One region of the Oscillibacter hominis genome, then DNA from elsewhere that is predicted to be linked to it. Evidence: predicted binding sites of a transcription regulator. Region 1 holds the regulator's gene; the other holds the start of a gene.
What was found. Region 1 encodes HrcA, which represses chaperone genes, less so after heat shock. Its sites were predicted from a motif close to TGTTAGCACTCNNNNNNNNNGAGTGCTAACA; they were not measured.
Positions count from the first base shown of each region.

Region 2: a site for HrcA is predicted at 11,928-11,958, ahead of H8790_RS10615 (co-chaperone GroES). Genes of this name have one in related genera too.

Region 1 covers NZ_CP060490.1:2,661,516-2,677,022, forward strand. The annotation lists gene H8790_RS13035 (S-layer homology domain-containing protein) at 1-2,352, shown strand, start outside; gene H8790_RS13040 (DUF3870 domain-containing protein) at 2,422-2,745, opposite strand; gene H8790_RS13045 (DUF4392 domain-containing protein) at 2,987-3,853, shown strand; gene H8790_RS13050 (putative hydro-lyase) at 3,888-4,688, opposite strand; gene H8790_RS13055 (5-oxoprolinase subunit C family protein) at 4,702-5,664, opposite strand; gene pxpB (5-oxoprolinase subunit PxpB) at 5,661-6,386, opposite strand; gene H8790_RS13065 (LamB/YcsF family protein) at 6,398-7,162, opposite strand; gene H8790_RS13070 (hypothetical protein) at 7,159-7,302, opposite strand; gene hrcA (heat-inducible transcriptional repressor HrcA) at 7,434-8,480, shown strand; gene H8790_RS13080 (nucleotide exchange factor GrpE) at 8,473-9,069, shown strand; gene dnaK (molecular chaperone DnaK) at 9,151-10,995, shown strand; gene dnaJ (molecular chaperone DnaJ) at 11,154-12,290, shown strand; gene H8790_RS13095 (histidinol-phosphatase HisJ family protein) at 12,360-13,166, shown strand; gene rpiB (ribose 5-phosphate isomerase B) at 13,242-13,679, shown strand; gene H8790_RS13105 (putative glycoside hydrolase) at 13,692-14,732, shown strand; gene pdxR (MocR-like pyridoxine biosynthesis transcription factor PdxR) at 14,782-15,507, opposite strand, start outside.
Region 2 covers NZ_CP060490.1:2,125,174-2,140,680, reverse strand. The annotation lists gene H8790_RS10680 (L-cysteine desulfidase family protein) at 1-281, opposite strand, end outside; gene H8790_RS10675 (DMT family transporter) at 409-1,302, opposite strand; gene H8790_RS10670 (L-2-amino-thiazoline-4-carboxylic acid hydrolase) at 1,331-2,047, opposite strand; gene H8790_RS10665 (hypothetical protein) at 2,016-2,264, opposite strand; gene H8790_RS10660 (divalent metal cation transporter) at 2,264-3,574, opposite strand; gene H8790_RS10655 (2Fe-2S iron-sulfur cluster-binding protein) at 3,594-3,905, opposite strand; gene H8790_RS10650 (FAD-dependent oxidoreductase) at 3,917-5,677, opposite strand; gene H8790_RS10645 (MarR family winged helix-turn-helix transcriptional regulator) at 5,892-6,371, opposite strand; gene H8790_RS10640 (hypothetical protein) at 6,700-6,882, shown strand; gene H8790_RS10635 (HNH endonuclease family protein) at 7,058-8,182, opposite strand; gene H8790_RS10625 (adenine-specific methyltransferase EcoRI family protein) at 8,139-9,629, opposite strand; gene groL (chaperonin GroEL) at 9,864-11,495, opposite strand; gene H8790_RS10615 (co-chaperone GroES) at 11,592-11,876, opposite strand; gene H8790_RS10610 (diacylglycerol/lipid kinase family protein) at 12,040-12,966, opposite strand; gene H8790_RS10605 (THUMP domain-containing class I SAM-dependent RNA methyltransferase) at 13,033-14,151, opposite strand; gene H8790_RS10600 (NfeD family protein) at 14,443-14,898, shown strand; gene H8790_RS10595 (SPFH domain-containing protein) at 14,895-15,507, shown strand, end outside.

The DNA.
Region 1 (15,507 bases):
TTCAAGGATGTGTCCGCTGACTACTGGGCCGCCGCCTACATCTCCTACTGCAAGAACGCCAAGATCCTGGACGGCTACAGCGATGGCACCTTCCGTCCCACCGCTACCCTGACCGGCTATCAGTTCTGCAAGATGCTGCTGACTGCTCTGGGCTACAAGTCCGAAAAGGAAGGCTTCACCGGTTCCGGCTGGACCCTGAACGTTGCCAGCAAGATCAACACCGTTGGCCTGACCAAGGGCAACGTGGAGTTCGGCGGCAACAGCGAGGTCACCCGCGAGGAGGCCTGCCTATATGCTCTGAACATGCTGAAGGCCACTGAGGTTGAGTACTCTGGTCTGTCCGTTGACGTCACCACTGGCGATTCTCAGGTGAGCATCAACAACAATCAGGCTGAGCCTGTTAAAAACAATGGCGATTCCGACGGCAACATCAAGGACGATAATTTGATGCAGTTTGCTGAGGAGCACTTCGGCGCTCTGAAGATCAGCAACAGCAACGACGAGGACGATTTCGGCCGTCCCTCCAACACCTGGAGCTATCGCAACGTTTCCTTTGGTACCTTTGCCAAGCAGCCTGACTTCGTCTACACCTCCGGTGTTGGTTCCTATGGCAACAACACCGAGGCTGAGGACGCCAAGGCTCTGGGTCTGAAGGGCTACAAGTTTGCTACCCGCAATACCGCTGATGAGGGCCAACCTGCTGTCTACACTTCCGCTGTCAACGCCGTGGTTAATGGCCAGGAAGTAACCCAGGAAGGCGGTACTGCTGACAAGGACGGTTTCCAGATCAAATCCATGAAGGAACTGGCCTCTCTGACCAGCAACGGCACCGTGGTCGAGGTCTATGTGGATGATGACACCGCCGATCTGATCACCGACGTGGTTGTCGTGAAGTCTCAGCTGATGCAGATTAACCGTGTCAGCACCAGCGCCAAGACCGTCTCCCTGAAGAAGGTCGAGTCTGAGAATACCAATGTTAAGTCCGTCGTCGCTGTTGACGAGGACAACGACTACTATGCTGTTCTGTCCCAGATGAAGGCTGATGATTATGTGGTCATCACTCCTGTTCGGGATGGCAATTCCTATAAGGTTGGTGCTGCCTACAAGCCCACCACCGACTCCGGCGCTCTGTCCAAGGTCTCCATGAAGGTCGAGAACAATGTAAAGACTGTCAACGGCGTCACCCTGAACGGCACCGCTTACAAGCTGAGCGCGATTCGTGACGGCTTTGAAAATCTGGATTCCACAAGCGTTGTCAACGCCAGCAAGGACAGCACCCTGTATCTGGATAAGTACGGCTATGCCATGTACATCACTGATGTCACCTCCGGCAGCGACTTCTTCATCTTCAGCAGCATCTACAACACTCTGGTCGATGGCAAGCTGGTCTATGTTGCCCAGGGCTATGACCTGGAGGGCAATGCTGTTTCCCTGAACGTGGGTACCAATAGAAAAGATACCGATGTTATTCCTGAAACCATGACCATGGGTACCATCTATGCTTACAGCACCAGCGGTTCCAAGAACAACGGTGAGTATAAGATCACCCCGGCTGCTACCACTAACACTGAGGATGGCAGAAAGTATGTTGACAACACCGGCCTGACCCTGACTCAGAACGCCAGCGCCACCAACATTTCCGGCAAGGGCTACTATGCCTCCGGCGTGAAGTTCGTGTACCTGAGCGTGAACGACGGCGAGATCGACAAGGTCACCGTCCGCGAGGGCGTCCAGAAGGTTTCCGGCCTGTCTGCTAAGCTGGTCTTCAACAAGGACAATGAAATCACTTATGTGATCGTGACCGGCGATGCTGAGGATGCCACCGGCACCAACGTGGCCTTCGTTTCCAAGAAGACCGGCGAGACCAGCGTGGGCAACAAGGCTGCAGACATCTACACCCTGTACATTGACGGTGTCAAGACCGAGGGCGTTGTCTCCAAGAATCAGGGTCTGGATGGCAAGTTTGTCACCTACTCCGCCGGCGACGACAATGTCTACACCCTGAAGGAGTATAACAGCTCTAACAACACCACTTCCGTGGCCACCGGTTTGACTCTGAACGATGTTGCTGATCAGTTTGTCGGCACCCGTTATCTGGTTGGTCTGGTTCAGGATGCTCAGAACCAGGATATTGACCTGAACGTTGCAAAGGCTGAGGTCATTGACCTGACCGATTACAACCTGGGCTCCATCGGCGAGATCAAGGACGCTCTGACCTCATCCGCTGATCCCGGCAACGACAGCAAGCTGACTGATGTTACCATTGCTGTGATCTACAATGGCAACTCCAGCTCCAGCAGCTACGGCCAGGTTTCTTACCTGTTCGTTACCGCTGGCACCGCTCGTGCCTAATCTGACTTCAGATTAACTGCAAGCAACAAGCAGCGCCCCCGGACTTTCGTCCGGGGGCGCTCTTTCTCCTTACTGCCCCCTTGCGGCGCAGAAGCGGTTGGAGGCGTCCTTCAGCGCGGCGACCAGCGGCTTTTGCGTCAGGGCGAAGTAGCGCGCGCGGATCTCCCGCTCCAGCGTGGGCAAATCCTCCGGCAGACGCTTCCCAACCAGGAGCTGGCGCACAAATTCCGCCGTGACGCCCACGATGGTGTTGCAGCCCATGTCCAGAATCTCCCCGGTCTCCCGGCAGAGCACCAGGCTGATGTAAAACTCCCCGTGGGTGCTGTAGATGGCGTCCTCCCGGCTGGGCTTGGCCATCCCCACCACCAGGAGGGAATGCTCCGGATAACGCATAAAAGAGGCTCCTTTCTTATGGTTTCTATTCTGTAAAAACAGCATATCATAGAGGGGAACAATTTTCCACAGCAGCTTGAAGTTTGACTTGACGAACGGCTGGCGGCGGCGTATTCTAAGCGTAGAAGATTCTTTTGTTTATGGGGACGCCTGCCCGGCTGCTCCCGTCGTAAACAAGATCCACGAATTTGCTCAAATTGGTGGGTCTTTTTTTGCGCCCACCTCCTGGGAGGAAGCTGCAATGGACTTTGAGCAAGCGTTATATGAACAGCTGCGGCGGGGGAACCGGGGGCTTCGCGCGCCCATGCCGGCCCTGCGGGAGCTGAGCGGGGTGCTGCTGCGCAGCCGCTCCGTGCTGGTGCTGACCGGGTTCCCGGTGGACTGCGGCGCCGTGGCGGGTGAGACGGACGGCCCCATCGGCGCGGCGGAGATCGCGGGCGCGCTGACTGACCTGGGATGCCGGGTGCTGGTGGCCACGGATGCGCCGTCCTACCGGAACGTGCGGTCGGCCCTGGAGCTCGCGGCGCCTGGGGCGGAGCTGGCGGCCGTCCCGTTTTTGGAGACTGAGCGGTTCTTCAGGAGGCTCTTTGACTCTTATCAGCCCGACCTGGTGCTCTCCATCGAGCGCCCCGGGAAGGGGATGGACGGCCATTTCCACAACATGCGGGGTGCTGTGATCGACCGCATGGCGGCGGATACGGACAGCTGCTTTCAGCTGGCCCGTCAGCGTTCCATCACAACAGTGGCCATCGGCGACGGCGGCAACGAGTTGGGGATGGGCGCGCTTTACGACAAGGTGTGCGCCCATGTGCCCCATGGCGCGGAAATCGCCGCGGTGGAGCCGGCCCAGTTCACTCTGGCGGCCGGGGTGTCCAACTGGTGGGGGGCCGGCCTTGCGGCCCTGCTGTCCCATGCCACGGGCCGGGAGCTGATGCTTACGGAGCAGGAGGAGACGGAGCTGCTGCGGGCCATTGTGGATGCCGGGGCGGTGGATGGCTGCACGAAGCGGCGGGCCATGAGCGTGGACGGATTGGAGCTGTCCGTGCATCTGAAGGTGCGCAGGGCGCTGATGCAGCTGCTGAAGGAGGAAAAGACGCTGTGCGGATAAAAAAGGCGCCAGGCCAATTTGGCCTGGCGCCTTTTTATGGCTGATGGGCGGAGAGCAGCTCATCCAGCAAATCGTTTTTCACGTCAGTGACGAACATGTGGCCCGGGGCGTGGGTGATGGCGATGGGCGGCTTTGCGGCCTCCACCGCGGCCTGGGGCGTCACGCCGCAGGGCCAGAAGACCGGCACCTCGCCGGGCCGCACCTCCACCGCATCGCCGTAGTCCGGGCGGGAGAGGTCTAAAACGCCGATCTCCTCCGGATGGCCGATCTGCACCGGAGCGCCGTGGACATGGGGAAAACGGGCGGTGATCTCCGCCGCCAGCCGGGCCTTCTCCGGGGTCATGGGCCGCATGCTGCACACCATGGGCCCCCGGAAGGGGCCGGCCGGCTGGGTTGCGATGCTGGTCTTGTACATGGGCACGTTGCGGCCCATGGAGATATGGCGCATCTCGATCCCGGCGCGGAGCAGGGCCTCCTCAAAGGAGAAGCTGCACCCGATGAGAAAGCCCACAAAGTCCGGCTGCCAAAGGGCGGATACGTCACTCTCCTCCTGGCAGAGGACGCCGCCGCGGTAGATGCGGTAGGCGGGAAAGTCGGTGGTGATGTCGCCGTCTGAGGCCATGAGGCGGGTTTTGGGAGAGCCCTCCAGCACCTCCAGGACCGGGCAGGGGGCGCTGTTGCGCCGGGCGTACTCCCGGAAATCCCGTGCCCACCGGCCGGGCAGGATGATGAGGTTGGCCTGGGCGTAGCCGGGGCACAGGCCCGCCGTGGGAGAGGTCAGGCGGCCGCTGCGGGCCAAGTGCCGGACCTTAAGGGGGGTAAGATTCTGTTCCATCCAATCGCTCCTTTCATCGGTGGAAGAGCCGGCGGAACACTCCGGCGTTGAATCTGCGGTCGATGGCCTCAAGCTCCTGCCGCTGGGCGATGTACAAAGCCTGGGCCTGTTCCATGGCCACCGCTTCGAATCGGAACCGGTCGCCAGCCTTGGCCTGGGCCAGGGCGGAGAAGTCGGCGGAGATGACGCAGGCGATCTTGGTGTAGCCGCCCACGGTCTGGCGGTCCGCCAGCATGAGGATGGGCTTCCCGTTGGAGGGCACCTGCACCGCGCCGAAGGAGATGCCGTCGGAGAGGATGTCCGCCCCAGCCCGATGGGTGATGACCGGCCCGTCCAACCGGCAGCCCATGCGGTCAAACTGGCTGGTGAGGGTATACTCGGAGGAGAGGAAGGTCTCCAGTCCCTCCGGGGTGAAGGCGTCGTCCTGGGGCCCCAAGATCACCCGGAGCGTGGGGGAGGAGGCGGCCTCCGTCAGGCGCCGCTTGCTCATCTTAGGCAGGAAGGGCCTGGGCGCGCGGAAGGCAATCTCGTCGCCTGCTTTCAGCTGCCGGCCCTGAAAGCCGCCCAGCTGCACCTTGAGGTAAGTGGAGCGGCTGCCCATGACCACCGGGATGTCCAATCCGCCGGCAAAGGCCAGATAGGCCCGGCAGCCGCTTTTGGGGCCGGTAAAGGAAAGGGTCTGCCCTGAGCGCACCGCCACGGCCGCGTACCGGGGTACCGGCGCCCCGTCCAGCTCCGCGCCCAGGTCGCCGCCGGTGAGGGCGATGCAGTTGTCTTGGGTGAAGAGCAGCCGGGGCCCTAAGAGGGAGACCTCCAGCACGGCCTCGTTTTCCCCGTTTCCCACCAGGAAGTTGGCCAGGGCCGCGGCCCTTGGGTCCAGCACCCCGGCCACCACCATGCCATACTGCTGGTAGTTGGTGCGGCCCATGTCCTGTACCGTGGTCAGAAGGCCTCCCTGTTCCACCCGGATGCTCACAGCCTCACCTCCTCATGGACGGATCGGCGGCAGACATAGGACGCGCCCTGGTCGGCGATGGTGCGAAAGGTTTCCTTGTCAATGGGCCGGAATTTGATGTACTCTCCGGCCCGGAGCAAAATGGGCTCCGGCCGGGCGGGATCATAGAGGGAGACCGGGGTGCGGCCGATCAGCTGCCATCCGCCGGGGGAGGCCACGGGGTAGACGCCGGTCTGGCTTCCGGCGATGCCCACGCTGCCAGCCGGGATGCGCAGCCTGGGCGTCTCCAGCCGTGGCGCGGCAATGGCCGGGTTCAGGCCTCCTAAGTAGGGGAAGCCTGGGGTAAAGCCCAGCATATAGATGAGGTATTCCGCCTCACTGTGGAGGGCGATGACCTCCTGTTCCGTTTTCCCGGCGTATCGGGCCACGGTGCCCAGGTCCGGCCCGGATTCACCGCCGTAGAGCACTGGCAGTTCCACCACCTCGCCCGGGAAGGCCGCGTCCGTGTCCAGGGCGGCGGCAAGCTCCCGCAGCCGTGCCACCAGCGGGCCGAACAGGATTTGGCAGGGGTCGTAGTGGATGGTGAGGGAGCAGTAGGCGGGCACTGTCTCCCGAATGCCGGGAATGCCGCTGTTCTCAACGGCCGTCTGCATCGACCGCACCCGGGCGTTGATCTCAGGGGAAATCGCATCGCCTAACTCCACGGTGACGGCGCTGTCGCCCGCGGGTAAAAACCGTTCCATCCGCCGCCTCCTTATAAGACCACCCGGCTCAGGGGGACAATCGCCACGCCCCGGCGCTCCAGAGCGGAGCGGATGGAGCGGGCAAACTCCAGGGCCGACGGGCTGTCCCCGTGGATGCAGATGGAGTCGGCCCGGATGGGGATGTCCTCTCCGGTGATGGCGGTGACGCGCCCTTCCTCCACCATGCGGAGGGTTCGGGCAATGGCCTCTTCCCGGCTGCGGATGACGGAGCCCTCCCGGCTCCGGGGCACCAGGGTGCCGTCCCGCTGGTAGGCCCGGTCGGCAAAGACCTCGCTTGCGGACCGGAGCCCCGCATCGCGGGCCGCGTCCAGAAGGAACCCCTGGCCCAGCAGGATCAATTCTTTGTCCACGGAGGAGACTCCACGGGCAACGGCATCCGCCAAAGCTCTGTCCTTAGCCGCCATGTTGTAGAGGGCCCCGTGGGGCTTTACGTGCTGCAGCCGCAGGCCGGAGCGCTGGGCAAAGGCCCAGAGGGCGCCGATCTGGTAGGCCACACAGGCCTCCGCCTCGGCGGGCAAGAGGGACATGTTCCGCCGGCCGAAGCCCATCAGGTCCGGAAAGCCGGGGTGAGCGCCCACGGCAGCCCCCCGTTCCCCGGCCATGGCCACGGTGCGCTCCATCACCAGCGGATCCCCGGCGTGAAACCCGCAGGCGATGTTGGCGGAGGTGACATAGCCCAAGACCGCTTCATCGGCGCCGATGGTGTAGGCGCCGAAGCTTTCCCCCAGGTCGCAGTTGAGATCGACAAGTTTCATGGAAAATCACCTTCCATCATAATTCTCTCCGTGCGGGAGATTTGGATATCCTCATCGTAGCACAACCGCTCCGCCTTTGCCACTGAAACCTTGGCCCGCAGATCAAAAGAGGTACCATTTTCCAGTTTTGCAATGTTCATGCTTTCCTTGTTTTTTGTTTACAATTTGTTTATATCCATGCATTGACAAGGGCGGGAAGTGGTGGTAAATTAGCTTTAGCACTCAGGAAGATGGAGTGCTAATTCAATTTGATGCAAGAGAAGGAAGTGCCGTGGAGTTAAGCGACCGGAAAAAGCAAATACTGAAGATCGTTGTGGAGGACTATGTGGACTCCGCAGAGCCGGTTGGCTCCAAGGCCATTGCGGCCCAGATGGAGGGGCGGGTCAGTTCCGCCACCATCCGCAATGAGCTTTCAGACCTGGTGGAGCTGGGCTATCTGGAACAGCCCCACACCTCTGCCGGACGGATTCCCACCCCGAGGGGCTATCGGATTTACGTCAATGAGCTGATGGAGCAGCACCGGCTATCCATGCAGGAGACCCAGCGCATCAACCAGGCCCTCCAGATCAAGATGGAGGAGCTGGACCGTGTGATCGCCCAGGCGGGCCAGGTGGTTTCCTCCTTTGAGGGGTATCCGGCCTATGTGGCCACCGCGGGCAAGGGCCAGATCCGGGTGCGCCGGTTCGACCTTTTGAGTGTGGACGACTCCAACTGCATCCTGGTGCTGATGACCAACGACGACCGTGTGAAGTCCCAGCTGCTGCGCATGCAGCTGAAGGTGGGGAGCGACCAGCTGCCGGTGCTGGTCAACCTTTTGAACAAGCGCTTTACCGGCGCCTCGCCGGAGGAGATGAACCGCCGGCTGATGGACGATTCCGAGCTGGTGCCGCCGCCGCTCTTCCTGCTGCTGAGCCAGATTGTGGCCTATGCCACCCGTGTGCTGGAGGAGGCGGTGCGCAAAGAGGTCAGGACCTTGGGCGCCAGCCAGATCCTGAAGCTGCCGGAGTTCCGCGATGCAGACAAGGCCCACCAGCTGATGAGCTTCCTCTCCGAGGACAAGGAAAACCTGCCGGGCCCGGACGAGGACGATCCCATGAAAATCCTCATCGGCCCGGAAAACGTCAGTGAGGCGCTGCAGGACACCAGCGTGGTGGTGGCCAGCTATGACATCGGCGACAACATGCGGGGCCTGATCGGCGTGGTGGGGCCCACCCGGATGGATTACGCCACAGTGGCGGCGAGGCTGAGCTGTTTTGCCGACGGCTTGAGCCGGATGTTTGGCAAAAACGAATTACCGGAGGATAAATCTCATGAGTGAAGAGAACAAGAACCAGACGCCGGAGGAGCCGGTATCTCCCGAGAGCAAGGAAGGCGGCCAGGAGGCGCAGGAGCCCAAGGAGGAATCCAAAGCCGCCAAGCCCAAAAAGAACAAGGAGAAAAAGTACACCCTGACCCGGGAGCAGATGGAACAGATGGAGCTCGCGGCCAAGCAGCTGGAGGCCGCCAAGGATCAGTACACACGTCTGGCCGCGGAATACGACAACTACCGCAAGCGGACCACCCGGGAAAAGGAGACCATCTACCAGGACGCCAAGGGCGACACCATTGAAAAGTTCCTGGCCGTGTACGACAACCTGGAGCGGGCTCTGAAGACCGACGACCAGAGCGACTCCCCCCACAAGAAGGGCATGGAGATGATCTTTGCCCAGTTCAAGGGAATCCTGGAGGCCATGGGTGTCACGGAGATCGAGGCCCTGGGCCAGCCATTTGACCCGTCCAGGCACAACGCGGTCATGCACATCGACGACGAGTCTTTGGGCGAAAACGTGGTGGCGGATGTGTTCCAGGCCGGCTTCATGCTGGGGGATAAGGTGCTCCGCTTTGCCACGGTACGGGTGGCCAATTAAATTTGTAAACCGCCGCCTTCAAAAGGCAGTTTGAAATAGAAAAATGGATAATATATATGATTCAAATAGGAGGAACCAGCTATGTCTAAAGTAATCGGCATCGACTTAGGTACAACCAATTCCTGCGTGGCAGTGATGGAGGGCGGCGAGGCCGTCGTCATCGCCAACGCTGAAGGAAACCGCACCACGCCGTCCGTCGTGGCGTTCTCCAAGACCGGTGAGCGCATGGTGGGCCAGGTGGCAAAGCGCCAGGCCATCACCAACCCCGACCGCACCATCGCCTCCATCAAGCGTGAGATGGGCAGCGACTACAAGGTCACCGTGGACAATAAGTCCTACACCCCCCAGGAGATCAGCGCCATGATCCTCCAGAAGCTGAAGGCCGACGCCGAGGCATACCTTGGCAGCCCGGTCACCGAGGCCGTCATCACCGTCCCCGCCTACTTCACCGATTCCCAGCGCCAGGCCACCAAGGACGCCGGCAGGATCGCCGGCCTTGAGGTCAAGCGCATCATCAACGAGCCCACCGCCGCGGCCCTGGCCTACGGCGTGGACAAGGAGACCGCCCAGAAGATCATGGTCTATGACCTGGGCGGCGGCACCTTCGACGTCTCCATCCTGGAAATTGACGACGGCGTCATCGAGGTGCTGGCCACCGCCGGCAACAACCGCCTGGGCGGCGACGACTTCGACGAGTGTGTCATGAAGTACCTGGTCAGCGAGTTCAAGCGCACCGACGGCGTGGATCTCTCCACCGACAAGGTGGCCATGCAGCGCCTGAAGGAAGCCGCCGAGAAGGCCAAGATCGAGCTCTCCGGCGTCACCACCTCCAACATCAACCTGCCCTATATCACCGCTGACGCCACCGGCCCCAAGCATCTGGACGTCACGCTGAGCCGGGCCAAGTTCAACGAGCTCACCGCCCATCTGGTGGACGCCACCATGGGCCCTGTGCGCCAGGCCATGTCCGACGCCGGATTGCAGCCCTCCGACCTCTCCAAGGTCCTGCTGGTGGGCGGCTCCAGCCGCATCCCCGCCGTGCAGGAGGCTGTGAAGAAGTTCACCGGCTCCGAGCCCTTCAAGGGCATCAATCCCGACGAGTGTGTGGCCATGGGCGCCGCCCTCCAGGCCGGCGTGCTGACCGGCGACGTGAAGGGCCTGCTGCTGCTGGACGTCACTCCGCTGTCCCTTGGCATTGAGACCATGGGCGGTGTGTTCACCAAGCTTATCGACCGCAACACCACCATTCCCGTGAAGAAGAGCCAGATCTTCTCCACCGCCGCCGACAACCAGACCTCCGTGGAGGTCAACGTGCTCCAGGGTGAGCGGGAGATGGCCGCGGCCAACAAGTCCCTGGGCCGCTTCCACCTGGACGGCATCGCCCCGGCCCGCCGCGGCGTGCCCCAGATCGAGGTGACCTTCGACATCGATGCCAACGGTATCGTCAACGTCTCCGCCAAGGATCTGGGCACCGGCAAGGAGCAGCACATCACCATCACCTCCTCCTCCAACATGTCCAAGGAGGACATTGAAAAGGCGGTCAAAGAGGCGGAGCAGTACGCGGCTCAGGACGCCAAGCTGAAAGAAGAGGTGGAAACCCGCAACCAGGCCGACCAGATGGTTTACCAGAGCGAGAAGACCCTCTCCGAAATGGGCGACAAGATTCCCGCCGATGAGAAGGCCAAGGTCCAGTCCGGCATCGACAAGCTGAAGGAGGCCCTGAAGGGCACGGACATCCCCGCCATCAAGGCCGCCACCGAGGAGCTGACCCAGACCTTCTATGCGGTTAGCGAAAAGCTGTACCAGCAGGCCAATCCCCAGGGCGCTGCCGGAGCGCAGCCGGGCGGCGAGGACGCGGGCGCCCAGGGCGGCCAGTATTACGACGCGGACTACAAGGTCGTGGATGAGGACGACAAGAACAAGTAATGTATTATGCGGAGCCGCGTCAGCGGCTCCGCATAATCCCCTGTATATTCCCGGCCCAAAGCCCAGCGCGGCGGAGCCGGGACAGAGAGGAGGAGCGGGGAGGCAGGCGGCGGCTTCCATGTGAGCGGAGCTGTTGCGCGGCAAACCTTGCGCGACAAATGGCAGAACAAAAACGAGATTATTACGAGGTGTTGGGCGTGGGCCGCAGCGCCTCTGATGCCGAGATCAAAAAGGCATATAGAAAGCTGGCCAAGGAGAACCATCCCGACCTGAACCCCGGTGACAAGGCGGCGGAGACCCGGTTCAAGGAAATCAACGAGGCATATGAAATCCTGTCCGACCCGGAGAAGAAGAGCCGCTACGACCAGTACGGCCACGCCGGTGTGGACCCCAATTTTGGGGCCGGCGGCGGAGGCTACGGCGGCGCGGGGTTCGACTTTGGGGACTTGGGCGACCTCTTCGGCAGCTTTTTCGGCGGAGGGTTCGGCGGTGCGCGCCGGACCAACCCCAACGCGCCCCAGCGGGGCGACAGCATCCGCATGTCCATCGCCATCACCTTTGAAGAGGCGGCCTTTGGCTGCCAGAAGGCGGTGACGGCGGAGCGGATGGAGTCCTGCCCCACCTGCCATGGCAATGGCTGCGCCGAGGGCTCCACGCCGGAGGTGTGCCCGGAGTGCCACGGCACCGGCTCGGTCCAGACCCGGCGTCAGACGCCCATGGGCGTTTTTGCCAGCACGTCGCCGTGCTCCAAGTGCGGCGGCACGGGCAAGATCATCCACCAGCCCTGCGGCGAGTGCCACGGCAGCGGCATGGTGCGCAAGCGCCGGACCATTGAGGCCGCTATCCCGGCCGGCATCGACAACGGCCAGACCATCTCCATCCGGGGCCAGGGTGACGCGGGACGCAACGGCGGGCCCAGCGGCGACCTGCTGATCACCATCACCGTAAAGCCCCACGCCATCTTCCGCCGGGAGGGCACCTCCGTGCTGTGCGAAGCGCCCATCACCTTTGCCCAGGCGGTCATGGGCGCAGAGCTGGAGATTCCCACCATCGACGGCAAGGTGAAATACGACCTGCCCGAGGGGACCCAAAGCGGCACCACCTTCCGGCTGAAGGGCAAGGGCATCCCCTCCCTCAACGGCCGGGGCCGGGGCGACCAGTACGTAACCGTGTATATCGAGACGCCCCGCAACCTGAACCGGGAGCAGAAGGAAGCGCTGAAGAAGTTTGCCGACACCCTTGGGGAGAACAACTACGAACAGCGCCGGAATTTCTTCAAGAAGTTCAAGAAATAACCAATCTTTTCGCGGCAATCCATGTCCCCAGGATGAATCAAACAGAAGGATACGCGGGAAAGGAACGGCATGTACCTGGCAGATTATCACACCCACTCCCTGTGCTCCCCGGACGCCCGCTGCTCCATGGCCGATATGGCCAGGGCAGCAGTGGCCGCGGGAGTGCAGGAGATGTGTTTTACCGATCACATAGAGACCGCGCCCATTGGGGAGATCAGGCCCAGCTGCGACTGGGCCGCCCTAAAGGACTCCTTTGAAACGGCGCGGCGGGAGATGGAGGGCCAGCCCATTGTTTTGAGGCTGGGCGCGGAGTTAGGCGGAGCCAACGCGGATTTTGCCGCGGCGGAGCGGATGATGGCCCAGGCGCCGGAGCTGGATTTTGTCATCGGCTCCGTCCACGCCCTGTCCGAGGCCTACGGCCGGCGGAGCCTCTATTATTTCGACTGCAAAAGTGAAGAGGAGGCCCGGCTTGCCATTGGGGACTACCTGGATCAGGTGCTGCTGCTGGCTGAGTGGGGCCAGTTCGACGTATTGGGCCATCTGACACTGCCGCTGCGGTATCTGAATGAGAAGCACGGCATGCACATGACCTTCGACGGCTTTGAAGAGCGGCTGGAGGCCATCTTCCGGGCGCTGATCTCCAATGGCTGCGGGATTGAGCTGAACACCAACCGGGGCAACGAGCCGCTGCCCAGCGAAAAGTGGCTGCGGATGTACCGCAGCCTGGGGGGCGAGCGCATCACCCTGGGCAGCGACGCGCATACGCCGGAGTATGTGGGCTGCGCCCTCCGCCAAAATCAGGAGCTGCTGAAAAGGTGCGGGTTCACCCGCTTTTGCTGCTTTTCCTGCAGAAGGCCCCAGTGGCACGACCTGTAAACGTCCTGCTTGCAAAATGCGGAAAAAGCGGATAAAATAGGGAAGCGAACCATTGTGAAAGAAGGAGAAACCGATATGAAGATCGCGTTAGGTTCTGACCACGGCGGCTACGAACTCAAGTGCCACATTGCAGAGCTGCTGAAAAAATTAGGCTATGACTATGAGGACTTCGGCTGCTACTCCACTGAGAGCTGCGATTACCCCATCTACGGCGAGGCGGCCGCCCGGGCGGTGGCCTCCGGCCAGTGCGAGATGGGCATTGTCATCTGCACCACCGGCATCGGAATCTCCATTGCCGCCAACAAGGTAAAGGGCATCCGCTGCGCCCACTGCGCCGATTCCCTGCAGGCGGAGATGACCCGCCGCCACAACAATGCCAATATGCTGGCCCTGGGCGCGGGCTTCACCGGCCGGAACCTGGCCGAACGGATGGTGGAGGTCTTTTTGACCACGGAATTTGAGGGAGGGCGCCATGCCCGCCGCGTAGCGGAACTGGACGCCATCGAGGAATAAAGGAGAGGTTCTATGGCAGGTTCAAGGGGCTACAGCAGTTACCGGGGACGGGTGCCCCGCTGGAAAATCGCGCTGGCGATCCTCCTGGCGCTGATCCTTCTGGCGGCCTGCACCTTCTTGTTCCTGCAAAAGTATATCGTATATGACGACAGCGGCGCCGTGCGGCTGGAGCTACCCTGGATGAAGCCGGACGGGTCTTCCAGCCTGCCGCCGGTCAGTGACGAGGACCTGCAGATCATCATCTCCGAGCCGGAGGGAAAGGATGTGGAGGAACTCCATATCCTCCAGCTGCCCGACGGGAGTTTGGAAGGCGATTGGACCCAGGCTGTTTCGGCCCTCCGTGCTGGCGGCCAGAATGCCTTTGCGGTGACCATGAAGGCCGCGGGCGGGCAGTTGCTGTATGACTCCAGGGTGGAAGCAGCGGTCTCCTCCGGCGCCGTGCAGGGCAATGAACAGAGCATGACCGCCTTGGAAGGGCTTCTGGGCAGCGAGGAGTACTACAGCATCGCCAGGCTCTCCTGCTTCCGCGACAGCCTCTATGCCAACGCCAACATGGACGGCGCGGGGCTGAAGAATACGGGCGGATATATTTTTTACGACGGGAACAACACCCAGTGGCTGGACCCCGGCAAGGAGGGGGCCCGGGCCTATCTCTATGAGATTGCCCGGGAGTGCGCGGCCCTGGGCTTTGACGAAATCCTCCTGACAGACTTCAGCTATCCCACCGAGGGAAAGCTGAATAAGATCGAGTACGGATCGGTGGAACAGCCCGTGAACCTGCGCGCCTTCCTCCAGGGTATGGCGGATGCGTTGGAGGAGTATGACGTAAAGCTCTCCGTGGAGCTGAGCGCCCAGACCCTCACCGTTGGAACCGACCAGGTGTCGGGGCAGGACCTGAGCGACGCGGCGGCTATAGTGGATCGGATTTATGTTGCGGCCCCGGCGGAAGAGGCGGCGGTGCTGAGAGAGCGCGTGGCCGCCGTCTCCGATCAGGTGACGCTGGTAGTGGAGGGGACGGCACTGGAGACCGGCGACTATTTGCAGCTGCCGTAAGCAACCATGATCAAAAAAGAGATGCGGAACAATCCGCATCTCTTTTTTCTTATTCCGCAAAGACCTCCGCCAGCGCCAATACCGCCTCCTCCGGGCGCTCCACGCCGCCATAGTTGATCACCAGCGTGTGCTCAAAGCCGCCCCGGCGGGTGTACTCCGAGAGAAAGCTCAGATGGATGCCAAGGGCCAGTGCCCTGCTGCGCAGCTCCTCGTCGCTGCGTTCGGTCTGGAGCTTGAGGAGGAAGTGGAGCCCGGCGCCCCGCTCCGTCAAGGTGATCCGGTGGGCGAAAGAACTGGAGCGGAAGGCGGAAAGGACCTGTTCCCGCCGGGTGCGGTAAAAAAGGCGCATCCGGTTCAGGTGCTTTTCAAAGTATCCTCCGGCGATGAATTTGGCCAGGGCGAACTGTTCGAAACTGGGCACGGTGCAGGCGTAAAACCCCAGCTCCCGCCGGTAGCGTTCCACCAGCCGGGGCGGCAGCACCATGTAGCTGATGCGCATGGAGGGGGCGATGGTCTGGGAAAAGGTGTTCAGGTAAATCACCCGCCCCTGACGGTCGATGCTCTGCAGGGTCTGGACGGGGTGTCCGGTGAAGCGGAACTCGCTGTCGTAGTCGTCCTCTAAGATGTAGCGCTCCGTACCGGCCCAGCGCAGCAGCTCCTGGCGGCGGCCGATGGGCATGGAGATGCCGGTGGGGTAGTGGTGGGACGGGGAGACGTGTGCCACCTGTGCCCCGGAGCGACCCAGGGCCGAAACGCTCATCCCCCACTCGTCCAG
Region 2 (15,507 bases), 540 kb from region 1:
ACCTCAAGCCGGGCGGATGCGTCGCCGCCCAAAACGCCGATTGCGGCGGCCACCTCGATGCCCCGCCTGCCGTCCGTGTTGGGGACGATGACGCTCTTCACATTTTTAATGATGTTCCCGCTGGCCTCGATGTCCAACCGGTCCGGCATTGCGCCTAACTCCGCCCGGGCCACCGCCGCGCAGTATGCGATTGCGATGGGTTCCGTGCAGCCCATCGCACAGACGAGCTCCCGCTGAAGAATCCGCACATAGGTGCTGTATTGGTTGGACATCTTTTCCATGACGTTCTCCTTTTGGTAATCTGCCGCTGAAGCGGCTCTCGTAAAAAGTACCTTCTGTCAAAAAGCGCTTGTATCCCGCGCCCGGCTAAACTGCTTGTTGGAGAGCGGGATACTAACGGATCGTGCGTCAGGCGGGCATGTCCTCTTGCCGTTTCCCGCGAAAATCGCAGATGGAGAGAAGGAACACTGCCGCAAGGATCAGGACAATCCCCAAGATGATCTGCACGCTGCAGGACTCGCTGAGGAACAAAATCCCGCACACCACGCTGGTAAGGGGCTCGAGCACGCTGAATATGGCGGCGTTTTGCGCGCCGCACAGCTGCACGCCCCGCTGGAACAGCATGGTGGCGCCCACAGCGGTCCCCCAGCTGAGCAATAGGGTGTAGAGCCAGCCCTGCAGGGTGAGGCCAAAGGCCCACGTGCCCATCAGGGTGTTGAGGACTGCCAGCACCACCACGCCGCCAAGGTTCAGCCGCAGCGTCAGCTGGAAGGGGGCCAGGGTCTCCTGCACATGGCTGGCCGGCAGATAGGCCACATATCCGGCATAGGTGATGGCGGAGAGCAGCGCAAGCAGAAGCCCCAGGCCGTCCACCTGCTCCCCCACCGTGCAGAAGAGGGCGACGCCCACAATGCACAAAAAGCAGCAGAAGTACTTCACGGGCCGGATGCTCTGCCGGAACATGGCCCGGCAGAGCAACAGCACGATGGCGGGATAGATAAAATGCACCGTCGTGGCAAGCCCGCTTGCAATTTTGGTGTAAGAGATGAATAGAAGGGAGGGGGTCAGCACATAGGTGATGCAGACCAGGAAAAACTTCTTGTCCGGCGCGGCCCGTTCATGGTGCGGGCAGAGCTTCCGGTCCAGTAAATACAGGAGCGGCAGGCTGAGTGCAAACCGGCAGAAGGAGAGGAAGACAGGATTTCCTCCATTGTCATATACTTTTACCGCCCACAGCGGCATGACGCCGAAGAGGACAGCGGCCAGCATGACATAGATCATGCCCTGCATCTGCTTTTTCACGAGAAAACCCTCCACGCTCTACGCAGCGTTAAATCTGTTCAAAATCGGTTCCGCTGTAGGAGTCCAGCACAGGCAAAAAGTCTTTGCCGTAGCGTTCGGACAGTATGGCGCGAACCCGTTCAATGAGGCCGGCGGCGTCCTTCGGCAGCACCTGGGTGATGACGTGGCAGTACATCTGATAGACGTCCGCGCAGTGGTAGGCCATCTCCCGCTTTACGCACTGGCCAGGCTTCAGCCGGGATTCATAGGTGCTCATGAAGTCGCTCTTCACTTCCGGGCTGTGGAAATAGAAGTCACAGGAGGAGTTGAGGTGCATATTCTGCGTGCGCTCGAAACCCATGGTGGGATTGAAGCCGCGGACCACTGCGCCGTCGATTTCCTTGCAGTAATCCACCCCGCACTGCTCACAGTCCATAGCCCGGAACTCCCGGGCCCACCAGCAGTCGGTCTGATGCTCGTGGACTGTGCCGGGAATGGCCTCATAGGTTCCCTCGTCGTCGAGGCCCTCATCGTTGCAGAGCAGCTCGCCATAGGCAAAGTAGGACGTGAGGTCCAGGGGGTTGCCGTCCCGCATGGCCCGCATGGCCATTCTGCGGCCGCGTCGGGCACCATAGGTGCGCCCAGCGGTCATGAAGAGGTCGTATCCCCGCTCGCGGCCGCAAAAGTCCATCAGGACTTTATAGAATGCCACCAGGATTCCGCCGTGGTGGGTCTCAGTCAACAAGATCGGTTGCTTTTGCGTCATCCTGCACCTCCAAATTCGGGAATGCCAGAACCAGGACCAGGGCGATGGTCAGGATCAGGCTGATGATCATAAGCGCCGGGCCGCCGCCCATCAGATAGTAAAGGCAAATGCCGTACGCCAGGGCAAAGTTCACCGCGCACAAAACGAGAGTCAAAACGGAGCGCACACGAAGGGAACCCACTTTGGATTCCAGGAAACTTGACATCTTTTTCGTCATTATGCCCACACTCCTAACTTAGTTAAAACAAAGGTGACGAAGGTGAGGTTGAGAACGACAACGCTGACCAAGACGCCGATGTTGTAGAGGTAGTTCTTCACCACATGCTTTCCAAGGAACTTGCGGTCGTTTGCCAGCAGGAACCAGGACGAGCCGCTGACCCAGGAGAAGCAGGACTGGAGGCCGGCCACCAGGATGACCGCCCACATGGGCTTGCCGATGTAAGCGCCCAAAAAGCCGATCTGCGTGCTGATCAGGCCGAACTTCCACAGCTTGGAGTGGGGGTCCAGGGGTTTCCCAAAGGCGCGGCACAGGGACTGGGCGGCAATGGTGCTCATGCCGATCATGGTAGACACGGTGATGGCCAAGATGCCGATGTAGAAGCCGATCTGGATGCCCAGGCTGGGGATGGCGCCCACCAGGGCGTTGGCCAGGGCATAGGTGTCGTCGGGGAAGGAGCCGCCGCTGAAGGTCACGGCAAACGCCACGCCCACAAAGGTGAGGACCAGCGTCACGGGAACCAGGCCGCCCACCACAAGGTCAAAGTGGGCAAGCTTTTCGTGGGTGGGGGTGAAGTTGCGCTGCTTCATGGCGTAGTGGTACTGGCACCAGTCGCCCACGGCCACCACAGAGATCAGCGCGGCGATGCCGGTGGAGATGCCCTCGATTCCGCTGGGCAGCGTGGGGATCAGCAGACCGTGCAGCAATGCGCCCCAATCCACACCGGTCACAAAGATGACGGCCACGAACACGACCAGCATCACGACGATCAGGATTTTGCAGAAATTCTCCACAAAACGGACCGCCTTATCGTTTTTGCCGTACATCCAGGCAAAGGGGAACGAGAGGGCAAAGATGACAATCCAGTTGATGGATCTGGGGAAGTTGATGTTCACCAGGGCGAACATATTCTCCAACGCATCCGTACCCAAGGCATACTGCCCGAAGGTAAAGGTCACATATCCCAAATAGCACGCGATCAGTCCGGTGACGGCGGAGCCGATCAGCTTATTTTGATACTTGTTCTGGGCGGTGATGACGTCCAGCCTGCTGTGGACGGCAAACTTAGTACCCAGAGTCAGCATGAACATACCGAGCAGATAGGAGTAGAAGGGGATCCACAGCATCTCATAGCCATAAGCCGCGCCCATGGCGGCGACGGATGCGAAGGAGCCGGCGCCAAGGGTGGTGACGGCCTCCAGGAATGCGGGCCCGGTGTATTTGCTGAATCCCTTCCACCGGGTTAAGACAGGTGCTTGATTGAGACGTTCAAGGTCTTGAATCTCATTGAGATTTACCTGTTCACTCATAATTTCCCTCCCTAAATTATCACGCTTCGCAAATTAAGTCCCGGATCACTTTTTTTGAATAGGGCTCCAATGTGATTTGGTTGGCACACACCCTTTCCTTGCAGGCCAGCTTCACCGCGCCGTCCACTTTCACCATGCATTTGCCGCATGCAGCCTGACGGCAGGCCGCGTGGGAGAAAAACGCAAGAGAATGGTCCTGCTTATTATATATTTCTTCCAGGAGATTCATGACAGAAACCGCCGCGTCATCCTCCACCGTCACCGTGTAGGTCTGATATCGGCCATTGCCTGTTTCGGCCCCCCGTAAGATTTTAACTTCAATGTCTCTCATCTCCAGCCTCCTTAGCTCAGCTTTGCGATTACGTCTTCCACATAGGGGATGTAGTCCTTGCGGACTGGCTCCGGGTAGATGTCGGTGTGGACCGGCGGGACCCATTCGGTGTCTAACGCACAGTTTTTGACCACCAGGTTTTTGAGGTAGTTCTCGTTATCCGTATAGAAATAGTCCTCCCGCACATGGACGCCCCGGCTCTCCTTGCGCATGGAGGCCGCCGTGAGGGTGGCCGCTGCGGTGATGAGGCCGTTGCGAAGCTGCAGGTATTCCAGCCACTCCTTATTATATCTGCGGTCCTTGGTGGCAAGGGACACGCCGGGCAGCTCCTTTTGCAGGCTCAGCACGTCCTGGAGGCCTTTTTCCAGGGCTTTGCCGTTGCGCAGGACCGTCAGGGAGGAGGCGGTTGCGTCGTGCAGCGCCTCCCGCAGCTCCACCGGGCTTGCGCCGCCGCCGTTTGCGAAGGGGCGGAGCAGCTCTTCCTCCATCCGGGCAAGCAGCTTGTCGGAGGCCTTGTCCACGTCGGTCTTCCCCGCATAGGAGGCCGCGGAGGCGCCGGCGATGTTCCCCTCGATCAGCATCTCCGTGGTGGCGGCGGAGACCCGGTTGGCGCCGAACATGCCGCCGGTGCATTCGCCCGCCGCAAAGAGGCCGGGCAGCTTTGTCCCCATCTCCTCGTCGATGCGGATGCCGCCCTCGAAATAGTGGGCAAACGGGGCGCAGGTCACGCAGCGGTTGTTGAGGAAAATTTCCATAATGTCGTGGTACATGCCCTTGGACAGGTTGGGGAGGTCGTGATAGAGCTCCTCCTTCAGCTCCTCCGGGGAGAGGGGAAGGGTGTAGTAGACGCCGCCAAAGCGGTTGCAGCGCTGGGAGTTAATCTCCTTTTGCAGCGCGTAGGAAAGCAGCATCTTGTTCCACTCGGTGTCAAGGGCAAGGGCCTCCACCTCGGCAGTCAGGTGGCGCTGGGTAAAGGGCTTGCCGAATTTGTTGACGTATGTACCGTAGCCGGTGGTGTTCATAATGTAGGGCAGAATGTTGCCCTTATACATCGCTGGGTGGAGGATGACCGAGGGGCAGAAGGAGATCATCTCCATGTCGATGAGCTCAGCGCCCGCCCGCAGCGCCGCCGCCGGGCCTTCACCGCAGCAGTCGGTGGGGCCGCTGTTGTTCCGGAAGATGCCGTGGCTGCCGCCGGTGGCGATGACCACCGCCTTGGCGGGGAAGTACTTGATCTCACCGGTGAGCAGGTCCACACAGGTGCAGCCCTTTACCGCTCCGTCCTCCACCACCAGGTCGGTGAAGAGGTGGCTTTCCACATAGGAGATGCCCAACTCCTTCACCCGCCGGAACAGGGAGTCCAGGATTGCGGAGCCGAAAACGGAGATGCCCCGCTCACCCTCCGTGCCCAGGACCTCCATGCCCCAGCCCATCAGTTCACGGATCCGGTCCGGCGCGCCGTCCACAAATTTGTGGATCAGCTTCTGGTTGCCCAGGTAAAAGCCCTCGTGGCAGACGTCTGCAAAAAACTTCTCTTTGGAGTCGTCCTGGTTCCAGTCACTCAGCCCCATCTCGTGGAGGCTGTGGCCGTCGCAGGCGATGTCCGCGCTCAGGTTGGCTCCGGCCAGCAGTGTGGAGCCGCTGCGGTTGATCTTGCCTTTGGCCACAATCAATGTGTTCGCGCCGCCCTCCGCGGCGCTGATCGCCGCGCGCAGACCGCCGCCGCCGCTTCCAATGACAACGACATCAAATGGAGCGCATTTTTCAAGCATATTCGTTCCTCCTGACCATCTTGTTCCATCCAGTTTTGTTTTGTTTCCAACAAAACAAAAATACTCCCATTCCAAAGAAAAGTCAATTACTTGTTGAATGTTTCTATGGAAATGCTGAAATTTGCAGAGTGCTGTAGACAGTTTGCACAAATATGCGAATCATTCTAAAAAAGAGTCCGCCCTCAGGTTGGGAAACGGACTCTTTTCTATAGGATCAGATGGAACTGAGGGACTGGACATGCTGGCCGCACAGATCCTCCATGTAATCCGCATAGCGGTGGAGCACGTCCAGGACAAGCTCTCTGGACGCGTCCGGCAGCGCGTCAAAGTAGGAGTAGAACTCCCGGCCGATGACCTGGTGAAACTCGATGTGCGCCTCAAATACCTTCATGCCGGTCTCGGTGCCCCGGTAGTAGACTTCCTTGCGGTTGCACTTGTCCTTAAAGCAGTCGATCAGGCCCCGGGATTCAAAATCCCTTGTCATTTTAGAGATGGTGCCTTTCGGGATGCCCGTGATCTGGGCCAGCTTTGTGGTGTTGATTCCCGGATGACAGATGATCTTCTCCAACGTGTGCATTTCCCGCGGAAGCAGGCTCACACCGGGGATGTATTCCCGGTGATTGCGGTTATCGATATTGGTGTAACTGCAAATACGGAGTATGGCTTCATCAAACTCTAAACGCCTGTCAGACATATTGAAATCCTCGAATAAAGTAATGATCGTATGAATTCATTCTATCTCAAGTGTTTGGAAAATGCAAGGGATGTCAAGCCTGACATCGTCCTAAATATTCTACAAGCAGCCTGCACCTTTGCCCACAGTCTGCCAATGCCTTAACAAAATGCACCATATGTCGCCATATTATGGATGCTGACACCGCCTTTATTGGCCGCATATCGGATGATATAAGCCGTTCCTCCAGTATCCATATTTTACGGAGTTATAACAACTCCATTTTGGTCTAAGCGCAACACAACCCTCTAAAATAGAGCCATAGCAGCTCAGTTTTGGAGGTTCTATTATGGAACATAAGAAGATCAATGAGAAACATTGTGGCCTGCGGGTTGATGGCGATATTCATGCAAAGTTCCGCCATGCCTGTGGCTTTCACGGCCGTTCCGCAAATGCCCAGATCATCCGGTTGATGCTGAAATTCATTGCAGAATACGAATCTGAGCATGGCAAGATAAAGCTTGAGAAATAATTTAGAGCAGAGAATAGAGTGGATTTATAACATATGCATAGGTGCATGGATACAGAAAAGGCCGATGGTTACCATATGGTAACCATCGGCCTTTTGAACTCTATCGTGCGCGTTGCTTGTGACAGGCGTCGATCTCTTAATACATGCCGCCCATGTCCGAAGGGGTATCATCATTCTAATATTTGTCGGTCTTTTTCCCGTTGCAGGCTTTGCAGAGCATTTGACAGTTATCAGGTGTTGTCTGCCCTCCCTTGCTCCAGGGCTTGATGTGGTCACCCTCCATTTCTCCAAATGCAAAGTGCTCTCCACAGATGGGACATATCCCATTTTGTCTGCTGTATGCCGCCAGTTTATCTCTCTTGTCAAATGCACGCAGGTTTAGCAGTCTACCTGCAAATGGGTCTGTATCTCGGCAAAGCAGGAATTCATAGATACCTTTTGCTTTTTGTACCTCGTCATCTTCATGCAGGCGTTTCACTTCCAAGCCCATTACCGTAGAATTATAAGTGCGGTCATGGTATGTGTTATAAAGATGGCACCAGTCCAGGCCTTTCATATCCGAGAAGTATTTTGGAAAAATCTTCTCTACCCAATGAATCACATCTTGGAAATACTGCCACAATTCGTCTGCGTCCGCGTCTGATTTATGCTGCGCCATATATTCTGTAATTTCCTTGATACCTTGATACTCGCAGATCCCTTTTAACGCCTTTTCAAGAAGTTCCTGCCTGTTCGGGTCGCCCGTTATGTATTTATCCGACATCAACTTTGCAGCACAATTTCGCTTTGAGAAATGCCGCTTTGCGTCTGAAAGCCATTCGCCTGTGTAAACGGAGTTCCTAAGTTCCTGGTCGGACAGCTTTTCCCCTGCAATATTGACAACTTTGAACCATTCTAATTTTTCAGATTCTTCGCCCTCGCAAATATAAACCATAAACTCATAGTTCATAATGGCGTTGTACTTGTCGTCGGGTAAAGCGTCCCAGTAATATTTCTTGTCGTCAAGGGTGATAGAAAACTGATGTTTCAGATATTGCATGACGGAAAGCGTCCTTTGCTGGCCGTCCAAGACCTCATATCTGACATTCCCAACCCTTACCCAGTACATCACATTCAGCGGAAAACCTTTCAGCACCGTTTGGATAACGGCCTCCGCCTGCTCATTATTATAGACAAACTCCCGCTGATAAGGCGGGCGGATGGCAAGCCTGCCGCCGTAGGCAAAAACGCCGTCGTCGCCGTTGTCGGCGTAGCTGTCAAACACGTCCCTGACCTTGATTTGTTTCGGCTCTATTTTCACGGTTTACCCTCCTTCGGATCAAAATTCTCTTGAAGGTATTCTTCGCATTCCCGCTTGTATCGTAATATACAAGGCTGGTCATGTTTGCAGTATAGTGTCCTTTCCCACCTTGCGCTTGGTATTTTGCGATCCATTCTTCGCCTATTCTTTCAATTCCAATTTCATCAGAGCCATATTTTCCCGTATAATCAGCACAACCAATAATTTCAAACTGCTCTGGATTGTACTTGTCTAAAAAAGTAATGGGTACGCCCATTATCCCGCTACATCTTACGCTTGATAACAATTCTGTCATACAGCCGACTGTACCTTGCGGCGCTTGATGGCGATCCGGTCGTAGAGGCAACGGTAGAGCGTCTGTCGCCTCTCTCTCTCTCTCTCTCTCTCTCTCTCTCTCTACATTAACAGTTTGTGAACTTTCAACAGGCAAATAGAAACGCACTCCGCCCGCTACATAAGTCCCTTTTGGCGCAATTTCCGACATGGGTTTTCCCAACCAGCGGCTTGCCCCGATAATTTCAAACTGGTCTGGGTTATGCTTGTCCAGATAAGTGATGGGGACGCCGATTTCCTCATAGTAGTCGCATGGAATGTCGCTGACCTTCGATACTTCTATTGCATCGTAATTCGCATAATGGGGATATTCTTCTTCGTTGCCGTAATATCGCTTAAATAGCGTTAATTCTTCATGTCGCTTTTGGATATCCAAATTTGTATACCAAGTACAGTTGCGGAAATGAACAAGCCCTGTGGTCGGATTATATACACCAGGGGCATACCCTGCCGCTCTCTCAAGAGGGATCCGAAAATAAGCGTCGTCTTTTCTGAAACCATAGCCAAGCCACAATTTATCCTCTTTAATAAGCGGAAAAATTTCTTTGTATGTAACCGCATTCTTGCTTCCTATGATTAAAAACTTTTTGCCGTACTCCATCAGTTGTGCAACATACTCCCGAAACAGGCTGAACGGCGGATTCGTAACAACAATGTCCGCCTGTTTGAGATATTCGATGCATTCTTCGCTGCGAAAATCCCCGTCGCCCTTTAACTTTTTTACCCCGCGCTTTTTGGATTTCAAGAGTGCGTCAATATCCGCGTCGGAAACGCCCCTGCCGTTTGCCATCGGCACTTCTCTGATGTCCATAACATAGCCGTTTCCCCGCACAACAGGCTCGTCCATCCAGTCAAAGAGCGTAAGCTGCTGCCCGATCACAGGCGAGGTGCTGTAAGAAGTACATATCAATCTTTTCAAGCCGAGGTAATTAAAATTCCGCAGGAAGAATTTACAAAAATTACTCTCAAAAGGATCATCACAGTTACAAAAGATTGTCTTGCCCCTAAAATGCTTTTCGTAATGGTTGAGTTCACTCTGTATATCCTCATACTGTGTATAAAACTCGTCTTTTTTCGCGTCCTTGGCTTTATGCAGATTCTCATTCTTTGCCATCTGTCGATTCCTCCGCTACTGCACATTTACGACTACCTCTACTATAATACAAATGGAAAAGAAGGGCAAGAGCGTGTTTAGACATGATACTTCGACGCAAAAAGGCCGACACCCACAATCGTGAGTGTCGGCCTTTTATTACCCTATCCTGCGCTTTGTCTGTGGCGTAAGTGTAGCGCAAATTCACCTTTCTGTACGCTGAAACCCAGGCGTTTCAAGGGATTGCGGTATTTTTTAATACATGCCGCCCATGTCGCCCATGCCGGGGGCCGCGGCGGGTGCGGGAGGCTCGGGCTTGTCGGCCACGAGGGACTCGGTGGTCAGAACCATGGCGGAGACGGAAGCGGCATTCTCCAGAGCGCAGCGGGCCACCTTGGCGGGATCGATGATGCCGCTGGCGACCATGTCGCAATACTCTTCCTGATAAGCGTCGAAGCCGTAGCCCTTCTTGCCGGACTCGCGGACCTTCTCGAGGATGACGGAGCCGTCCAGGCCGGCGTTGGCGGCAATCTGGCGGATGGGGGCCTCCAGAGCCTTGGCGATCAGGCGCACACCGGTCTTCTCATCGCCCTCTACCTCACCCAGCAGGGCTTCCACGGCGGGGATGACGTTGACAAAGATGGTGCCGCCGCCGGCAACCACGCCCTCTTCCACAGCGGCGCGGGTGGCGTTCAGCGCATCCTCGATGCGGAGCTTCTTCTCCTTCATCTCGGTCTCGGTGGCTGCGCCGACCTTGATGACGGCTACGCCGCCGGCCAGCTTGGCCAGGCGCTCCTGGAGCTTCTCGCGGTCGTAGTCAGAGGTGGTGACGGAAATCTGGCTGCGGATCTGGCCCACACGGTCCTTGATGGCCTGGGAGTCGCCGGAGCCGTCCACAATGGTGGTGGTCTCCTTGGTGACCTTGACCTGACGGGCGCGGCCCAGCATGTCGATGGTGGCCTCCTTCAGCTCCAGGCCCACCTTCTCGCTGATGACGGTGCCGCCGGTGAGGGTAGCGATATCCTGCAGCATCTCCTGACGGCGGTCGCCGAAGCCGGGGGCCTTGACGCACACTACGTTCAGCGTGCCGCGCAGACGGTTGACAATCAGGGTGGACAGGGCCTCGCCCTCCACATCCTCGGCAATGATCAGCAGCTTCTTGCCGGCCTGGACCAGCTGCTCCAGGATGGGCAGGATGTCGGCGATGACAGAAATCTTCTTATCGGTGATCAGGATATAGGCGTCGTCCAGGTTGGCCTCCATCTTCTCGGTGTCGGTGACCATATAGGGGGTGATATAGCCGCGGTCGAACTGCATGCCTTCCACGACCTCGCTGTAGGTCTCGGCGGTCTTGGACTCCTCGATGGTGATGACGCCGTCGGCGCTGACCTTCTCCATGGCCTCGGCAATCAGCTTGCCGATCTCTTCGTCGCCGGAGGAGACGGCGCCCACGCGGGCGATGTCCTTGGTGCCGTCCACGGTCTTGGCCAGGTTCTTGACCTCGGCCACAGCGGCCTCAACGGCCTTGGACATACCCTTTTTCAGGACAATGGGGTTGGCGCCGGCGGCCAGATTCTTCAGGCCCTCATGGATCATGGCCTGGGCCAGCAGTGTGGCGGTGGTGGTGCCGTCGCCCGCCACATCGTTGGTCTTGGTGGAGACTTCCTTCACCAGCTGGGCGCCCATGTTCTCAAACGGATCCTCCAGCTCGATCTCCTTGGCGATGGTGACGCCGTCGTTGGTGATCAGGGGAGAGCCGAACTTCTTGCCCAGGACCACGTTGCGGCCCTTGGGGCCCAGGGTGACCTTTACGGTATCGGCAAGGGTGTTGACGCCGGTCTCCAGCGCCTTGCGGGCATCCTCACCGCGTTTAATCAGCTTAGACATAATTCATTACCTCCAAAATAGAAGAGTTTGATTTTTTGATCTCTTTTTTGCCGCCGAGCTGAGGCGGCCGCCGGACTCTGGCCGGACAGCAGGATGTTATTCCACGATGGCCAGGATGTCGCCCTGACGAACCACCACGTACTCCACGTCCTCCAGGGTGACCTTGGTGCCGGCGTATTTGTCGGTGATGACCTTGTCTCCGGCCTTGACGGTCATGGTGATGGTCTTGCCGTCCACCACGCCGCCGGGGCCCACGGAAATGACCTCGGCCACGGAGGGCTTCTCCTTGGCGGAGCCGGTGAGGATGATGCCGCCCTTGGTGGTCTCCTCAGCCTCTACCATCTTCAAAATGACGCGGTCTGCAAGCGGGGTGAGTTTCATGAAAATTGCCTCCTTATTGTATGATATAATTTTTTGAATGAACGAAATCAGCGTTAGCACTCGTGCTTCCTGAGTGCTAACGCTGCTATCATAGTACATTGTTTTCCATTTGTAAAGGGGGTAGCGGGAGAAATTCTGTAAAGAATTTGTGAATGGACTGTCTTCAGCGGGCGGTTTTGTTGCAGTCGCAGCCCTTGGGACCGAAAAAGTTGAGCCGCTTGTCGGCCAGGCGCACTGTCACGTCGTGGGAGCGGAAGCATTCGCCGTCCAAACAGGTGACGATCTCCTCAGCGTCGGAGTGGATGCGGACCTCCCTGGCCCGGACCACCCGGGCCAGGGAGGGGAAGCGGGCGTACTGGCCGTCGGAATAGGGCCGGAAAAACCGGGCAAAGGTGGGGCGGCTTACCTTTTTGACCAGGATGGTCTCCAGCACGCCGTCGTCCATCCGGGCCTCGGGCACCGGCGTGGAGCCGCCGCCATAGTAGCGGCCGTTGCAGGTGGCCACCAGGGCGAACTCGTCGGTCACCTCTTCCCCGTCGACAGTGACGGTCCAGCGCTGGCCGATGCCCTTGAAGAGAAGGTTGACGGCCACGGAGGCAAGGTAGCAGCCCCGTCCGCTGAGCAGCGGATAGTCGCCGTATGTATGCACATCCTCTGCCACCCGTGCGTCGATGCCGGAGCAGGCGATGGTGGTGCAGTACCTGCCGTTGCACTCGATGAGGTCCAGGGGAAAGACGTCGCCGTCCCAGAGGTTCTCCGCATCGGAGAAGCGGGGCATGTCCTCTCCGAAGTTTTTCAGAAAGTCGTTTCCCGTGCCCACGGGGATACAGGTCACAGCCACATGTTCAAAGCCCGCGGCGCCATTGGCCACCTCATAGACGGTGCCGTCGCCTCCGCAGGCGTAAAGGCGGATGGGTTCCCCGCTCTCCGCCGCCTTACGGGCCAGCTCCGTGGCATGGCCGGGGCTCTGGGTCAGCATACAGGTACAGTCCAGCCCGTGCTTTTGGCGAAGATTCTCCGCCATGGCCAGAATACGGCTGGCCTGGCTGCGCTTTCCGGCGCTGGGATTGATGATGAAGATGTGCTTCATAGGTCCTCCTTTCGGCCAAAATCCAATACGGTTCGTAAACATTCGACCGGAAATTACATATAGTAGTTATTTTCCTCCGTAAAAGAAGGCGTCACACTTGATCATCCCGTTGTAGAGCTTACGCTTTTTCACTGCCGGACGGCCGAAGGAGCGCTCAAACTCCGTGTGGGAGGAGAGTACCACCACCCGCCACTTGGGAGGCAGCGTCAGAAGTGCCTTGCCGAACACCCTGTAAAGGGCTTCCGCTTCCGAGCGCTCCATAAGCCGCTCGCCATAGGGGGGATTGGTGACCAGCTGGCCGTACTCGCTTTCGCGGCGGAACGCGGCGGCGTCGGCCACCTCAAAGCGGACGCAGTCGTCCACTCCGGCGAGCTCCGCGTTGTGCCGGGCAAGGTCCACCGCCGCAGGGTCGATGTCGCCGCCCCAGATGTCGTAGGAGCCGTGGAACTCCCGGTCCATGGCCTCCTGGGCGGCGTCGGTCCAGAGGCGGGAGGGCAGGGTTTTCCAGCGCTGGGCAGAAAAGCTGCGGTCCAGGCCCGGCGCCCTGTTTTTGGCGATGAGAGCGGCTTCGATGGGGATGGTGCCGGAGCCGCAGAAGGGGTCGCAGAAGGGGTCGCGGCCCCGGTAGCGGGACAGCGTCACCAGGGCGGCTGCCAGCGTTTCCCGCAGCGGCGCACCCATGTTCCGGGCCCGGTAGCCCCGCTTGTAAAGGCCGTCCCCGGAGGTATCCAGATACAGCGTGGCCACGTCCTTGATGATGGAGAACTGAATCTGGTAGCGGCTGCCGGTCTCCGGCAGCGTCTCCACGCCGTAAGATTGCCCCAGCCGTTTGGCGGAGGCCTTTTTCACAATGGCCTGGCAGGCCGGGACCGAGTGGAGGATGGAGTTCAGGGTATAGCCCTTGACGGGGAACTCGCCCTCCCGGGGGATATAGTCCTCCCAGGGCAGGGCGCGGACGCCCTCAAAAAGCTCATCAAAGGTGGCGGCGGGAAAGGAGCCCAGCTCCATCAGCACCCGGGCGCCACAGCGCAGGTTCAGGTTCAGCCGGGGGATGTCGGCCTCGGAACCCAGGCAGTGAACCCGGCCGTTTTCCGCGCGGACCTCGCGAAGGCCCAGGCGTTTCATCTCGTCGGCCACCAGGCTCTCCAGTCCAAAGAGGCAGGGGACGGTCAGCGTTATTGTCATAATATGCTCCATTCTGCCGCTGTGCAGAAAAAATAAGACTCCACCAGCGGCGTATGGAGAGTCTGATGTGACGCCGCGCATTCACCCGGCGCATTCAAATTGGATCGGTAATATGCATGGAACAGCATCAGGATTAATTTCCAGAAACAGTATAACAAAAGGGAAGGGAAAGTGCAAATTGGAGAAACGGGAAAATGATAACAGTTTCTTAAAAAGAATCCGGTGGAAATGAAACAAAAGATATGGTATACTGCGTCTATAGGAAAAAGTGCTGTAAGAAAGGAGAAACACATGATTCCTGTCATGACGATAGTTTGGCTGGTGGCCATCGTGGTGTTCGCGGTGGTGGAAGCGGTGACGGCGGGGCTGGTCTCCATCTGGTTTGTGGCCGGGTCCCTGGCGGCGCTGATCGCAGCCATCGCCGGAGCCAGTGAACTTGTGCAGGTCATCCTCTTTGTGGCGGTCTCCGCCATAGCCTTGGCGGCGACAAGGCCGCTGGTGAAAAAATACGCCCGCGGCAAAGCCGTGCCCACCAATCTGGATAGGGTGATCGGCGAAACCGGCAAGGTGACGGAGGACATCAACAACGAAAACGCCACCGGCGCCGTGTATGTGGACGGCAAGACCTGGACCGCCCGCAGCGACGACGGCACGGTGATCCCGGCGGGTGAGCAGGTTCGGATTGTGAAAATGGAGGGCGTCCGGCTCTTTGTAAAATTAAGTGAAAAATTGGAGGTAGTTAAATGAATGGTTTGGGATGGATCCCCGTACTGGTGCTGGTGCTGCTGATCGTTCTGCTCATCATCACCAACATCCATATTGTCCAGCAGTCCCGGGCTTATGTGGTGGAGCGCCTGGGCGCCTTCCACACCGTTTGGAACGTGGGCATGCATTTTAAGGTCCCCTTTATTATGCGCATTGCCAAGAAAGTATCCCTGAAGGAGCAGGTGGCGGACTTTGCGCCCCAGCCTGTGATCACCAAGGACAACGTCACCATGCAGATCGACACGGTGATCTATTTCCAGATCACCGACCCCAAGCTCTATACGTACGGCGTGGAGCACCCCATGAACGCCATTGAGAACCTGACAGCCACCACGCTGCGAAACATCATCGGTGACATGGAGCTGGATCAATCCCTGACCAGCCGCGACATCATCAACTCCCGGATGCGCGCCATCCTGGACGAGGCCACCGACCCCTGGGGCATCAAGGTCAACCGGGTGGAGCTGAAGAACATCATCCCGCCCAAGGAAATCCAAAACGCCATGGAGAAGCAGATGAAGGCGGAGCGTGAGCGCCGCGAGTCCATCCTCCAGGCCGAGGGCCAGAAGGCCAGTCAGATCCTGGTGGCTG